DNA from 2 places in the Luteibacter sp. UNCMF366Tsu5.1 genome. Region 2 is predicted to be linked to the other one. Evidence: riboswitches for the same ligand, from Rfam matches in the RefSeq annotation. Region 2 holds a riboswitch; the other holds the start of a gene.
What was found. A riboswitch is a leader RNA that binds a small molecule or an ion and turns the genes downstream of it on or off. The one in region 2 is predicted to bind cobalamin.

Region 1 (7,390 bases), on a different contig from region 2:
TGCGGATCAGCGCATCGTCTTCGACCACCAGCACTCGCATCGGCGGCGGCACCGGCGTCGCGGTAGCCGACGCCATCGGCAGCGCATCCTGCGTACGCCGCAGGCGCGTCGCCAGCACGTTGCGCACGCGTCGCGCGAGTTGGTCGCGGGTGTAAGGCTTGCTCAGCAGCTCCACGCCCTCATCGAGGCGGCCGCCATGCACGATGGCGTTTTCCGTGTAGCCCGAGGTAAACAGCACGCCGATGCCCGGCTGCCGTTCGGCGGCCTTGCGCGCCAGCTCGGGGCTGCGCAGTGAGCCGGGCATCACCACGTCGGTGAACAGCAGGTCGATCGCGATGCCGCTCTCGATGATCGACAATGCACTTTCCGCATCACGTGCCTTGAGCACGCGGTAGCCGAGGTCGCCCAGCATGGCGACGACGGTCTCGCGCACGGCGTCGTCGTCCTCCACCACCAGGATGGTCTCGTCGCCACCGCGCACGCCTTCCTCCTCAATGTCGACCACCCGGTCCTCGCTCTGCGTCGAGCGCGGCAGGTAGATCTTCACCGTCGTGCCATGACCCGGCTCGCTGTAGATCTTCACGTGGCCACCGGACTGCTTCACGAAACCATAGACCATCGACAGGCCAAGGCCCGTGCCACGGCCTTCCGGCTTGGTCGTGAAGAACGGCTCAAATACCTGGTCGATGATCTCGGCGGGAATGCCGGTGCCGGTATCGGTGACCGCGATCATGACGTACTGGCCCGGACGCAGGTCGCCGTGTGCCGCGGCGTAGGTAGCGTCGAGCAACGCATTGCCGGCCTCGATGGTCAGCTTGCCGCGCCCTTCCATCGCGTCGCGTGCATTGAGCGCGAGATTGAGCAGCGCGTTCTCGACGTTGCCCGGATCGACCAGCGTGTTCCACAGGCCGCCGGCCACCACGGTCTCCACCTCGATCGCCTCGCCCAGCGCGCGGCGGAGGAGTTCGTCCATGTCGCGGACGAAGCGGCCGATGTTCACCACCTTCGGAGCCAGCGGCTGGCGCCGGCCGAAAGCAAGCAACTGAGCGGCGAGCTTGGTGCCACGGGTGACGCCGGCCATGGCGTTCGCCACGCGGCGTTCCGCGCGAGCGTTGCCAGCTACGTCGGCGCTCAGCAGCTGCAGGTTGCCGCTGATCACCTGGAGCAGGTTATTGAAATCGTGCGCCACGCCACCGGTCAGCTTGCCGATCGCGTCCATCTTCTGCGCCTGGCGCAGCTGGTCCTGGGTCAGACCGAGCGCAAAGTCCACGGGCTCGCCGTCGCTCCGGGTCGGCAGCAGCGACACCATCAGCACCGGCTCGGCGTCCGCACCGCCGCGCCACGGCTCCACGGACAGGCGCCAGGGCGTGCCATCGGCCGAGGCGACCTCCAACGTGGCGAGGCCCTCATCTACGGACCGCGAAAAGGCATCGACGATCCGTTTCCGGGTCTCGTCACCCCATACGGCGAGGAAATCGTCCGAGGGCAACCGAGCGGCCGCCCACGCATTCGCGTACAGGAGCTCCCCGGCGGTGGAAAGGGCGACGATGCCGTAGGGAACGGCATCGAACGACCGGGAGATCAGTGCATGATCCTGCAGCGCAAAGGAAGATGGCATCGAGCCTGGCGGGTGCGTGAGGGAGGAAAGACGGGAGTTTATCGTTGCTCGCAAGATCCGATTGTGTAGACGATCTTCACATCCTCTTCGCGCTCGATTACGAATCCGATCAGATACCTGCGCCAGACCCAACATCTTGTGTTGACCCTTCGACCGGCCGGCTATATCGTGTGCTTGCTGGTGTCCGGAGAGGCGCGACTGCCCGTCGGACTTAATAGGGAATCCGGTGCGAATCCGGAACTGCCCCGCAGCGGTAAGTGGAAACGACCCCGTCTGAATGCACTGGTCCTCAGCGACTGGGAAGCGATGGGTAGGCGGGCCTCAGTGCCCTCGTCCACGAGTCCGAAGACCTGCCAGCGGTCGGTGCCTCATCGGTGCCGATTGTGGTGACGGCTTCCGCGGGGAAGCGCGTCGCGGACCGGAGCCGCCCTGGGCGGGCTCCGTCCCGGCTTTTTTTCCCGTTGGCCTGAACCGCTTCGAGCCCCGTCCGAGGGAACGGGAGTTTGAACCTGGCCCTGGGGCACGCCACACATGACCACGATGGATTCCGCCGCGCACGAGCGCACCGAGACGGCCGACGCCGTCACCACCACCCCGCCCGCGACCGGCAACGCGCCCGCCGCTGGCTATCGCAACGAGCCGCCACCGGCCTTTGCCCTGACCCCGCCGCACAACCCCGGCCAGATGCGCGTGACGAAGCGCAACGGCGGCCAGGAAGTCGTCGACGTGAACAAGATCGTGCGCGCGGTCACCCGCAGCGCCGACGGCCTTTACGCCGTGGACCCGATGCGCGTCGCGCTGAAGACGATCGGCGGCCTCTATGACGGCGCCACCACGCAGGAACTCGACCAGTTGTCGATCCGCACGGCCGCCGCGCTGACTGCCGAGGAGCCGGAATACGGCCAGCTCGCCGCGCGCCTGCTCGCCGCCTTCATCGACAAGGAAGTGTCCGGGCAGGACATCCAGTCGTTCTCGCAGTCGATCTCCACCGGCTTCGAGCTGGGCATTCTCAACGAGCGCCTCCGTGACTTCGTGCAAGTGAACGCGCGCAAGCTCAACGATGCCGTGGACACCAGCGCCTCGCGACGCTTCGAATACTTCGGCCTGCGCACGGTTTACGACCGCTACCTGCTGCGTCATCCGACGAAGCGCTTCGTCATCGAGACGCCGCAATATTTCTTCATGCGCATCGCCTGCGCGCTCGGCGGCAACGACGTGGCCGAGACGCTGGAGCTGTACCGCATGCTCTCGTCGCTGGAGTACCTCGCCAGCTCGCCGACCCTGTTCAACGCCGGCACCGCGCACGAGCAGCTATCGTCGTGCTTTCTGCTGGATTCGCCGCAGGACGCGCTCGAGTCGATCTACGCCAAGTACGGTGACGTGGCTCAGTTGTCGAAGTTCGCCGGCGGCATCGGCCTGGCCTATTCGCGCATCCGCTCGCGCGGTTCGCTGATCCGCGGTACCAACGGCCACTCGAACGGCCTTGTGCCGTGGCTGAAGACGCTGGACGCCTCCGTTGCCGCCGTGAACCAGGGCGGCAAGCGCAAGGGCGCGGCCTGCGTGTATCTGGAATCGTGGCACGCGGACATCGAGGAATTCCTCGAATTGCGCGAGAACACCGGCGACGACGCACGCCGCACACACAACCTCAACCTCGCCAACTGGGTGCCCGATCTGTTCATGCGCCGGGTCGAAGCCGACGGCGACTGGTCGTTGTTCGACCCGAAGATCGTGCCGCACTTCGTCGACACATGGGGCGCCGCGTTCGACGCCGCCTATGAAAAAGCCGAGGCCGACGGCCTGGCCGCGAAGACGATCAAGGCCCGCGAGCTGTACGCACGCATGCTGCGTTCGCTGGCACAGACCGGCAACGGCTGGATGACCTTCAAGGACCGCTCGAACGCCACCAGCAACCAGACGGCGCGCCCCGAGAACGTCATCCACCTGTCGAACCTGTGCACGGAAATCCTCGAGGTCACCAACGCGAACGAGACGGCCGTCTGCAATCTCGGCTCGATCAACCTCGCACGTCATGTCGTCGATGGTGCGTTCGATTTCGACAAGCTGGCCACCACGGTACGCACGGCCGTGCGCCAGTTGAACCGCGTCATCGATCTCAACTTCTATCCGATCGCCACGGCCCGTACGGCCAACATGAAATGGCGCCCGGTGGGCCTCGGCGTGATGGGCTTGCAGGACGTCTTCTTCAAGCTGCGTCTCCCGTTCGACTCCGACGCAGCACGCGAGATATCCACGCGCATCGCAGAAGAGATCTATTTCCACGCCCTGTCGATGTCCAACGAGATCGCCGAGCGCGACGGCGCGCATCCGGGCTTTGCGGAAACGCGTGCCGCCAATGGCGAGCTGCAGTTCGACTACTGGCCCGCGGCCACGCCGACCGGGCGCGATGCACGCTGGGCCGCGTTGCGCGAGAAGATCAAGGCCACCGGCCTGCGCAACTCCCTGCTGATCGCGATCGCACCGACGGCAACCATCGCCTCCATCGCCGGTTGCTACGAGTGCATCGAGCCGCAAGTGTCGAACCTCTTCAAACGCGAGACGCTGTCCGGCGATTTCCTCGTCGTGAATCGCTACCTCGTCGAGGAGCTGAAGACCCTCGGACTGTGGACCGCCGAAGTGCGCGATCAGATCAAGCTCGCCGAGGGTTCGGTGCAGGGCATCGCCGCCATTCCGGCCGAACTGCGTGCGATCTACCGCACCACCTGGGAGCTGCCGCAGAAGGCGCTGATCGATCTCGCCGCTGCGCGCGGTGCCTACATCGACCAGAGCCAGTCGTTGAACCTGTTCATGGAGAACCCGAACATCGGACAGCTTTCGTCGATGTACATGTACGCCTGGAAGGCCGGCATCAAGACGACTTATTACCTGCGCTCGCGCCCGGCCACCCGCATTGCGAAGACCACGGTCAGCGCGGCTGCGGCCGCACCGGCCACCCCTGTCGTGGACGCGCAGGAACAGGCGACGGCTGCCGTGTTCTGCTCGCTCGAAAACCCCGAATACTGCGAAGCCTGCCAGTAACCGGCCCGCGGAGCGGCACCTGCCGCTCCGCACCCCTTCTCGACGCTGGCGCGCCACGGCGCGCCGCTCGTTCCCATTGAGGCACCCGATGTCCGCCACCCCGATCACTCGCGACTCCCACATCCTCGACCCCGGCTTCGAACTCACCCTGCGGCCGATGAAGTACCCGCAGTTCTATGAGATGTACCGCGCCGCCATCCGCAATACGTGGACCGTGGAGGAAGTGGATTTCTCGCTCGACGTCACCGACCTCAAGTCGAAGATGTCCGATGCCGACCGGCACCTCATCCATCGCCTGGTCGCCTTCTTCGCCACGGGCGACACGATCGTGTCGAACAACCTCGTGCTGAACCTCTACCAGCACGTGAACTCGCCCGAAGCGCGCATGTTCCTGTCGCGCCAGTTGTACGAGGAAGCGCTGCATGTGCAGTTCTATCTCACGTTGCTGGACACCTATATCCCCGAACCTGCGGAGCGGAACAAGGCGTTCGCCGCGATCGAGAGCATCCCGTCGATCCGGCAGAAGGGCGAGTTCTGCTTCAAGTGGATCGAGTCGATCCAGGACCTGAATCGCCTGGAGACGCGCGAGCACCGCCGGCAGTTCCTGCTCAACCTGATCTGCTTCGCCGCCTGCATCGAAGGACTGTTCTTCTTTGCCGCTTTTGCCTACGTCTACTACCTGCGTTCGCGCGGTCTTCTGCACGGCCTGGCGTCGGGCACCAACTGGGTCTTCCGGGACGAGTCGGGCCACATGGCTTTCGCCTTCGAAGTGGTGCGCACCGTACGCGAGCAGGAACCGGACCTTTTCGACGACGAGATGCGCGAGCAGGTGGAAACGATGCTGGAAGACGCCATCGCCTGCGAGACGCAGTTCGCCCAGGACGTGCTCTCCGGCGGCGTGGCCGGGCTGTCGGTAAACGACATGCGTCAGTACCTCGAGTACTGCGCCGACCAGCGCCTGGCCCAGCTCGACATGCCGAAGAAGTATGGCGCTAAGAACCCGTTCGACTTCATGGACCTGCAGGACGTGCAGGAGCTGACCAACTTCTTCGAGCGCCGCGTGTCGTCGTACCAGGTCGGCGTGCAGGGCGAAGTGGCCTTCGATCAGTCGTTCTAAGCGCCGGAGATTGGCGACTCAGTCGCGTAGCGTGCCACGCGAATAGCGTAAACAGGCCCTACAATGGCGGCACCATGAATGACGGTGCCGCCATGATTCCCATCGCCCGACCCACGGAGGCTCGCCTCCTGGAGATCGTCTTCCCGGATCACACCAACCACCTGGGCACGCTGTTCGGCGGCCAGGCGCTGGCCTGGATGGACAAGGCAGCGTTCATCGCCGCCTCGCGTTACGCCCGCAAGGTGGTGGTCACGGCACGATCGGAGCAGGTGGACTTCCACGTGCCCGTGCGCAAGGGCCAGATGGTGGAACTGATCGCCACCATCGTCTCGGTCGGCCGCACCTCGATGAAGGTGGACGTGGCCATGTACACCGAAGACCTGATCACCGGCGAACGCGAGCTGTGCACGCGCGGCACCTTCACGATGATCGCGCTCGACAGCGACCTGAAGCCCACGCCGGTCGATAGCCCGGCATAACCCGATCGGCCGCCGAAGGGCGGCCCGTCAGGGCTTGACCTAGAGCGCACTCGAAGGCGTAGGCTTCTCGAATGCCTCAATCCCTGACCATCGCCGAGGCCGCCCAGGCCACCGGTCTCACCGTCCACACGCTGCGCTACTACGAGCAGATCGGTCTCATCGATCCAGTGCCGCGGCGCAACGGGCAGCGCGTCTACGGCGAGCCCGAGATGCGCTTCATCCAGTTCGTACTCAAACTCCGCTCTACCGGCATGTCCATGCGGGACATCCAGGAATACGTGCGGCTGCGCCGCCTCGGCGAAACCGAGGAAAGCATCCGCGAGCGCGGCGACCTCCTCGCGCGGCATGCCACAAAGCTGCGCAGCGAACTGGTCGAATTGACCGAGACCATTGCGCGCCTCGACGAGAAGATCGCGCTCTATCGCTCGCTTTATCCCCAGGAAGCCCTCCCCACGGAGCCGCCGCTCGACGCGGCGACGCCGGGCATCCCCTCGCATCGAAGGAGACACGCATGATCACCCGCAAGCTCGGCAAGCACGGCCCCGACGTCTCGACCCTCGGCCTCGGCTGCATGGGCATGAGCGAATTCTACGGCGCTGGCGACGAAAAGGAATCGATCGCCACCCTGGAACGCGCCCTGGACCTCGGCATCACCTTCTGGGACACCTCCGACGCCTACGGCCCGCACACCAACGAGGAACTGATCGGTCGCACGCTTGCCGGACGTCGCGACAAGGTATTTCTCGCCACCAAGTTCGGCATCGTCCGCGACCCGAACGACCCGAACAAGCGCGGCATCGACGGCCGGCCCGAGTACGTGCGGCTGTCGGTGGAAGGTAGCCTGCGCCGCCTGAAGACGGATCACATCGACCTCTATTACCAGCACCGCGTCGATCGCAACGTACCGATCGAAGAAACCGTCGGCGCCATGGCGCGGCTGGTGGAGGAAGGCAAGGTGCGTTACCTGGGCCTGTCGGAAGCCTCGGCCGCATCGATCCGCAAGGCAGCAGCGGTCCATCCCATCGCGGCGCTTCAGAGCGAATACTCGCTATGGACGCGCGATCCGGAGACCACCGGTACGCTGGCTGCCTGTCGCGAGCACGGGATCGCGCTGGTGGCGTATAGCCCGCTCGGCCG
Region 2 (7,390 bases):
GTTCGGTGTTGGTCTTGTCGCCGATGCCGGTGACTTCGAGCAGATGGTTGTCGGTGATGTTCCAGTCGATCTTGCCCATCCACTTCGTGGCCTTCTGCGTCTGGTTCGTACGCTGCGGGGCCAGAATGCTGCTGGTGGACTTGGTATCGGTGCGGGTGAAATCGCCCGCAGCGAACAGGAACAGCTTGTCCTTGATCAGCGGACCGCTGATGTAGGCGGTGTACTGGGTGTCGCTGCGCTCGTTGTCGCCGCGGTTCTGGTACAGCTGGCCGTTGGTGCGATAGATATTGCGTGGCGACTGGCGTGCGCCGTTCGGCTGGATGTACATGCCGACGCCACCTTTCCAGGTGTTGCCGCCGCGCTTGGTCACGATGTTGATCACGCCGCCCGTCGAGCGACCGTATTCCGCACCGTAACCACCGGTGAAGATCTGTTGCTGGTCGATCGCGTCGTAGGGCAGGCTGGTGAAGCCCAGGCCGGTGAGCGCGTTGGTCACCGCATAGCCGTTGATGTAGTACTGGTTCTCGGACGCCGACGAACCGCCGAACGAGGCGACGTTACCGTAGCGGCTGTCGCCGGAAATGACGCCCGGCGCGAGCAACGCGGCCGCTGTCACGTCGCGCGCGAGAGGCAGCTTCTGCAGCTGTTCCGAGGTGAGCACGGTGCGCGAGTCGACCTGGGACACGTCGATCGCGGGGAGGACGTTGCCGGTGACCTGCACGCCTTCCAGGTTCTGCGCGGAAGTCGCTGAAGCGGTCGCTGCGCCGCCGAAGGACACGTCCACGCCGCCGCCGAGGTTCACCTGCACGTTGTCGCGGCTTTCCGCGACCTGACCGCCGCGCTGGACCGATACCTTGTAGCGGCCGACCGGCAGCGAGCTGGCGCGGTAGCGCCCATCGGCGTCTACGCCGACGTCGCGGGTCAGACCCGTATCCAGGTTTTCGAGATGGACGACGGCGCCGTCCGGCTGCGCGACGCGGCCGAACACGACACCGGAAGCATTGGACTGGGCGAGCACGGCGCCACTGGCGAAGCAGAAGGCGAGGGCGGTGCACAAGGCGGTGCGCCGCATGGCGCCATTGCGAACGTTGAAGGCCTGCATGTGTATGTCTCCCCGAGGAAAGCAAGAAAGCCGGCTGCGAAGATGCGAGCCGAACTCCGGCGGTGTTGCCGTCTCATCGCCCCGCTCCACCGGTCTCCCCGGACGCGGTTTCGTGGGCCATGCCTCCCGTTGCGCCATACCGCGCGCCCGACAGCAATTCCTTTCGCTTGTAATCGAATTATTTTGCGATGGTCAACCCTGTGTTAAGCAAAAATTAAATTTGTCGTGACAAACAAGCACTTGCCGGCTACTATCCGCGCCGTTCGGGTGTCCGCGCCGACGGTGGTTGGCGCGGATTAAACGGGAAGCCGGTGCGTTCTTTCGTAGGACAAGGCCGGCACTGCCCCCGCAACGGTATGCGTCCAGGCGGGCTTTGCCCGTTCGCGGACTCGGTAAGACGCCACTGCGCGAGCGGGAAGGCACCGGGTCCGGCCATCGTCGATGGCTGACGCGAGTCCGGAGACCGGCCCGATGTCGACCCGCCACCCCGGCGGGCGTCCCTGTTTCGATCGATTCGCGGAGGGCGGATCCGGACAGCCGCCGGGTTCCCTCCCGTTTGCCGTTCGTCGCACGTCCTCCGATTGCCTGCATGAGCCGCCTTGCGGCGAAAGGAAGACGTTCCATGAAGAAGACCCTGCTCGCGGCGGCGCTTTTGTCCACGATGACGATGGCCCATGCCGCCGACGCGCCCGACCGGCTCGATCCGGTGGTGGTGACCGCCAACCGTGCACCCACGCCGCTGGACGAGGTGCTGGCACCGGTCACCCTCATCACCCGCGAGGACATCGAGCGGCTGCAGCCGGTGAGCGTGCAGGATCTTCTCGTTGGCCTGCCCGGCGTGGCGATCGCGAACACCGGCGGCATCGGCCAGCAGACCTCGTTGTTCATGCGCGGCACCAATTCGTCGCACACGCTGGTGCTGGTGGACGGCGTGCGCGTCGGCACGGTGGGTGCCGGTCTGCCAGCCTATGAGCAGCTCCCCGTAGAGCAGATCGACCACATCGAGATCGTGCGCGGCCCGCGTTCGACGCTGTATGGATCGGACGCCATTGGCGGCGTCATCCAGATCTTCACCCGCCACGGCCAGGCCGGTGAGGCGCCGACCCCGACGCTATCCGTCACGGGCGGTAGCCACGGCTATACCGCGGGGCAGGCCGGCATTTCCGGTGGCGGCCAGCACGGCTGGTACAACGCCAGCCTTGGCGGGCAATACACGGCCGGTATCAACGCTTGCCGCGTCGGCGCCGCGGAGGCCATGGCGGGCTGCTTCACCGACGAGCCGGATCACGATGCCTCGCGCATGTACAACGGCGCCTTGTCGGGCGGTTATCGCTGGGACGATGGCACCGAGCTCACCGGTAGCTGGCTGCGCAGCAAGGGCGACATCGAGTACGACGGCGACTTCCAGAACTTCACACGCCGCTCCCAGCAGGTGGCGGGTGGGAAGCTGGCTTTCGACGTGATGCCGGCGTGGCGCATGTCGCTCGCGCTCGGCCAGAACCAGGACCGCGCCGACAATTACCTCAATGGCGCAGACAAGACGCTCGACTTCGTGAACTACGGCGTGGACAAGGCGCGGGTGGGCTATCTCTACTCCAAGCGCAACCAGGCGTCCTGGCAGAACGACGTGACCCTCGCCGCAGGCCAGACCCTGACGGCCGGTGTCGACTACCAGCAGGAAAAGTTGAAGAGCGATACCGACTACCTGGCCGACTCGCGCAACAACACAGGCATCTTCGCCCTGTACCAGGGTCTGTTTGGCGCCCACGAACTCCAGCTTTCGGTCCGTCACGACCACAACACCCAGTTCGGCAACCACACCACCGGTTCGGCGGCCTATGGCTTCCGCTTCGACAACGGCATGAAGCTCACGGCGTCCTACGGCACCGCCTTCCACGCGCCGACCTTCAACGACGAGTTCTATCCGTACGGCGCGCCCGTCAATCTGAATCCGGAAACCTCGCGTACCGCCGAGATCGGGCTGTCTGCGCGTCCCGGGATCTGGAACTGGGCGGTGAACGCCTACCAGACCACCGTAAACGACCTCATCGGCTTCGATGCCAACTTCCTGCCGATCAACGTGAGCAAGGCACGCATCCGTGGCATCGAGGGGCAGGTGGGCGCGGACGTCGATGGCTGGCACGTGCGCGGCTACGTCACGCTCCAGCAGCCGAAGAACCGCGACGGCGGAAGCCAGGACGGCAACCTGCTCGCGCGTCGCCCGGAACGCACCGCCCGCGTGGACCTGGACAAGGACCTGGGCGCATTCACGCTGGGCGGCTCGCTCAACGCGGCCGGCCACAGCTTCGACGACGCCGCCAACACGCGCCGGCTGGGCGGTTACGCCACCGCCGACCTCCGCGCGACATGGCACGTCGATGCCGACTGGAGCGTGCAGGGCCGCGTCGCCAACCTCGCCGACAAGCGCTACGAGACGGCGGCCTATTACAACCAGCTGGGTCGCACCTACTATCTGACCCTGCGCTACGCCCCCGCACACTGAAACCGGGAACCCCTGTCTTCCGGCAGGGGCCCCACTAAAGGCACACGCGACGAAACGCGCGGGACGTCATAAAGTCCGCGGGCGCGGGGTACCTTCCCGCGAACACAGGACGTGCCGTGAATTTTTTTGCTCCCTTCATCCGCCGGCCCATCGGTACCTCGCTGCTTGCCGCGGGGCTGACCCTGGCCGGTGCCATCGCCTATATGTTGCTGGGCGTTGCCGCGTTGCCTTCGATCGAGGTGCCGGCGGTGTTTGTCCAGACGCAGATGCCTGGCGCCAGCGCGCAGACGATGGCGTCCACCGTGATCGCGCCCCTCGAGCGACACCTGGGGCAGATCCCGGGCGTGGACCAGATGTACTCGAACAGTACGGAAGGCGCAGGGTTCGTACGTATCCGCTTCGATATGAACCGATCGACGGACGCTGCTGCGCGCGACGTGCAGGCCGCCATCAACGCCGCCGCCGCGGATTTGCCGGCCGGCATGCCGTCGCCGCCGCAGTACTTCAAGTTCGATACGGGCCAGATCCCCGTCCTGCTCGTCGCGCTCACCTCGAAGACGATGCCGCCCGACAAGCTCTACGACGTGGTCGACACGCTGATCCGGCCGGCGGTCGCGCAGATCGACGGCGTATCGCGCGTGCAGATCTTCGGCGGTACGCCGCACGCGGTCCGTATTGAGTTGGATACCAACGCCCTGTCGTCGAAGGGGCTCACCGCGAACGACGTGTCGAATGCACTGCAGGCCGCCAACGTGAACTCACCGCAAGGTGTGCTCTCCGACGGCGACTCACAGATGACGGTGATCGCCAACGACGGCCTGCGCAGCCCCGAGGACTTCGGCAAGATCCTCATCGCCGTGCGCAACAACGTCCCGGTGCGGCTCTCCGACATCGCCAAGGTGTACAGCGGCCAGCAGGACCAGTACCAGAAGGCGTGGTTCCAGGGCGAGCGCTCGGTCACCATGCAGATCAGCAAGCGGCCGGAAGCCAACTCGATCGCCACGGCGGAGGCCATCCGCCAGGCGTTGCCGCGGTTCCGCTCGCTGCTGCCCGCCGATGCGGAAGTCACGCCCATCTTCGATCTCACCCAGACCACGCAGTCGGCACTGCACGAGGTCAAAGTGGCCTTGATGATCAGTATCGTCATGGTCGTGCTGGTGATGCTGGTGTTTCTGCGCCGGATGGGGCCGACAATGATCGCCACGCTCAGCGTGCCGTTGTCGCTCGCGGGCGCGTTCGTGGTGATGTGGTCGCTGGGGTACACGCTGAACACGCTGTCGCTCATGGCGCTGGTGCTGTGCATCGGCTTCGTCGTGGACGACGCCATCGTGGTCATCGAGAATATCGTTCGCCACATGGAAAATGGCGCGAAGCCTATGGAGGCCGCGCTGGAAGGTGTGCGCGAAATCGGCTTCACGGTGATCTCCATCACACTGTCGCTCGTGGCCGTGTTCGCGCCGTTGCTGTTCGGCAACAACATGATCACCAAGCTGCTGCGCGAGTTCTCCGTAACGCTTGCCGCGGCGGTGCTGATTTCCGCGGTGGTGTCGCTGACGCTGACTCCCGCGTTGTGCGCGCATTACCTGAAACACGACGCCCCGGACCGCAAGCCCTCGCGCTGGGAGCTGGCGCTGGAACGTTTCGACCGCGGTTTCCTCCGCCTGTACCAGCGCGGGCTCGACTGGGCGATGCGGCATCGCCGCCTGATGCGCTGGCAGCCGTTGATTCTGCTCGTAGCGACGGTGGTGCTCGCCATCGCCGTGGTGAAGACGGCCGGCGGCAACTTCATGCCCGACGAAGACACGGGCATGCTGCAGTTGCAGGTCAGCGCGGATGCCAACATCTCTCCCGACGAGATGACCCGGCGCCTGCTCCAGGTGGCCGAGGTCCTGCAGAAGGACAGCACGGTTGCCGATGTGTCCACCATTCTCGGCGGTGACAACGGCGGCGCCGTGGGCAATCAGGGCCTGATGTTCGTGGACCTGAAACCCAAGGGCAGCGGTCCCGGCGAACGCCGGGAATCGCTGAAGGAGATCATGGATCGGCTCGGCAAGGAGTACGAGAAGATCTCCAACGTGCAGGTCTTCATGAACCCCGTGCAGTTCCTCGGCGGCGGAGGCGGCAACAGCAACCGCGGGCAGTACTCGTTCCAGTTGATCAGCACCAGCGGCGAAGATCTCCAACCATGGACGCTGAAGCTCGTACGGCAGATGCGCAAGATGAAGGAGTTCCGTGACGTCGGCAGCGACTTCGACATCGTCGGCAAGCAACAGATGGTGAAGGTAGACCGTGACGCCGCGGGTCGTCTTCAGATCGGCATGGGCATGATCGATTCCGCTTTGTTCAACGCTTTCGGCCAACGCCAGGTGTCGATCATCTATTCCGACATCAATCAGTACTGGGTGGTGCTGACTGCCGCTGCGGCGCAGACGCTGAGCCCTGACGCCTTGCTCAACACCTACGTGAAGAACGAGGTAGGCAAGATGATCCCGCTCTCTGCGGTGGCGAAGATCGCACCCGTGGCAGTACCCAGCGCAGTGACGCACCAGAACCAGTTGGAGTCGGCAGACATCACGTACAACCTCGCGCCGAAGATCACGGCGGACAAGGGCAATACGCTGGTGGAGCAGGCGGTGCGCGCCATTAACCTGCCCGAAGGCATCCGGATGGATTTCACAGGCGCCAACCAGCGCCTGCGCGATGCGCAATCCAACGGCATGGTGCTGCTGATCGGTGCGATTCTCGCGGTGTACATCGTGCTCGGCATTCTCTATGAGAGCCTCGGTCACCCGCTGACGATCATCTCCACGCTGCCGGCGGCGGGTGCGGGCGCGTTCCTGGCGATGCTCATCACGCAGACGCAGCTCACGCTGATGGCGATCATCGCTGTGTTGCTGTTGATCGGCATCGTGAAGAAGAACGCGATCCTCATGGTCGACTTCGCCCTGGTGGCGCAGCGGGAGCAGGGCATGTCGCCGGTGGAGGCGATTCGCCAGGCCGCGCTGGTGCGCTTCCGCCCGATCACGATGACGACGCTCGTGGCGATGGGTGCGGCGTTGCCGCTCGCCATCGGCTTCGGCGTCGGTTCGGAAATGCGTCGCCCGCTCGGTATCGCCATCGTCGGTGGGTTGCTGGTGTCGCAGTTGCTCACGCTGCTGAGCACGCCGGCCATCTATCTGTGGAATCACGACCGCAAGGAACGCAAATACCGCCGCAAGCTCAAGCGCCGGTACAAGCGCTGGTTGAAGATTCGCAAGGCGCGTGCGAAGGCATCGGCGGAGCAGAACACGGACCCACGTGGATCCCTGCGTCCGATGACACGAGTGACGACCCCCGAGAACTGAAGGCGCCTCGTCCTGCCGGCAGCAGGGCGGGGCGCCGTGGGTCATTGACGATCTCTACTGAAAGAGCTCGCCGTTGTTCGCGCTGAACGCGCCGTCGGCGATGGTCTTCGTGCCCAGTTCGCTGTGCGTTGCGAGGAAGCCGAAGATGCCGTCCATTTTGCGCCGCCTGCCGTCGTCGCCCGAGAACACGAACATGACAAATCCGTCGTGACCGTCGTACGTGGTCGAACCCGACTGCGACTTTTCCTTGTACGTGACGATGGCGACACCCGGGCCCGGCGTAGAACCGATCAGGTAACTTCCGGGCGCGACGCAGCGATCGCCGGGAAACGGATAGATCTCGATGGTGATTTCGTGAGTCTTTCCGAGCAGATGCACTGTGTGTGGGCGCTCGCTTTTCAGGGGGTCGGGGTGGGGGTGGCCTTCGCTATAGGCTGGTTC

Region 1: another riboswitch for cobalamin. It lies ahead of BT115_RS17600 (ribonucleoside-diphosphate reductase subunit alpha); the one in region 2 lies ahead of BT115_RS14240 (TonB-dependent receptor domain-containing protein).

The regions. Positions count from the first base shown of each region.
Region 1 is NZ_FPIS01000004.1:291,333-298,722, forward strand. It holds gene BT115_RS17595 (response regulator) at 1-1,618, opposite strand, end outside; cobalamin riboswitch at 1,780-1,991, shown strand; gene BT115_RS17600 (ribonucleoside-diphosphate reductase subunit alpha) at 2,150-4,657, shown strand; gene BT115_RS17605 (ribonucleotide-diphosphate reductase subunit beta) at 4,746-5,774, shown strand; gene BT115_RS17610 (acyl-CoA thioesterase) at 5,849-6,253, shown strand; gene BT115_RS17615 (MerR family transcriptional regulator) at 6,325-6,768, shown strand; gene BT115_RS17620 (aldo/keto reductase) at 6,765-7,390, shown strand, end outside.
Region 2 is NZ_FPIS01000003.1:93,821-101,210, reverse strand. It holds gene BT115_RS14245 (TonB-dependent receptor) at 1-1,102, opposite strand, end outside; cobalamin riboswitch at 1,351-1,589, shown strand; gene BT115_RS14240 (TonB-dependent receptor domain-containing protein) at 1,725-3,605, shown strand; gene BT115_RS14235 (efflux RND transporter permease subunit) at 3,722-6,949, shown strand; gene BT115_RS14230 (hypothetical protein) at 7,004-7,390, opposite strand, start outside.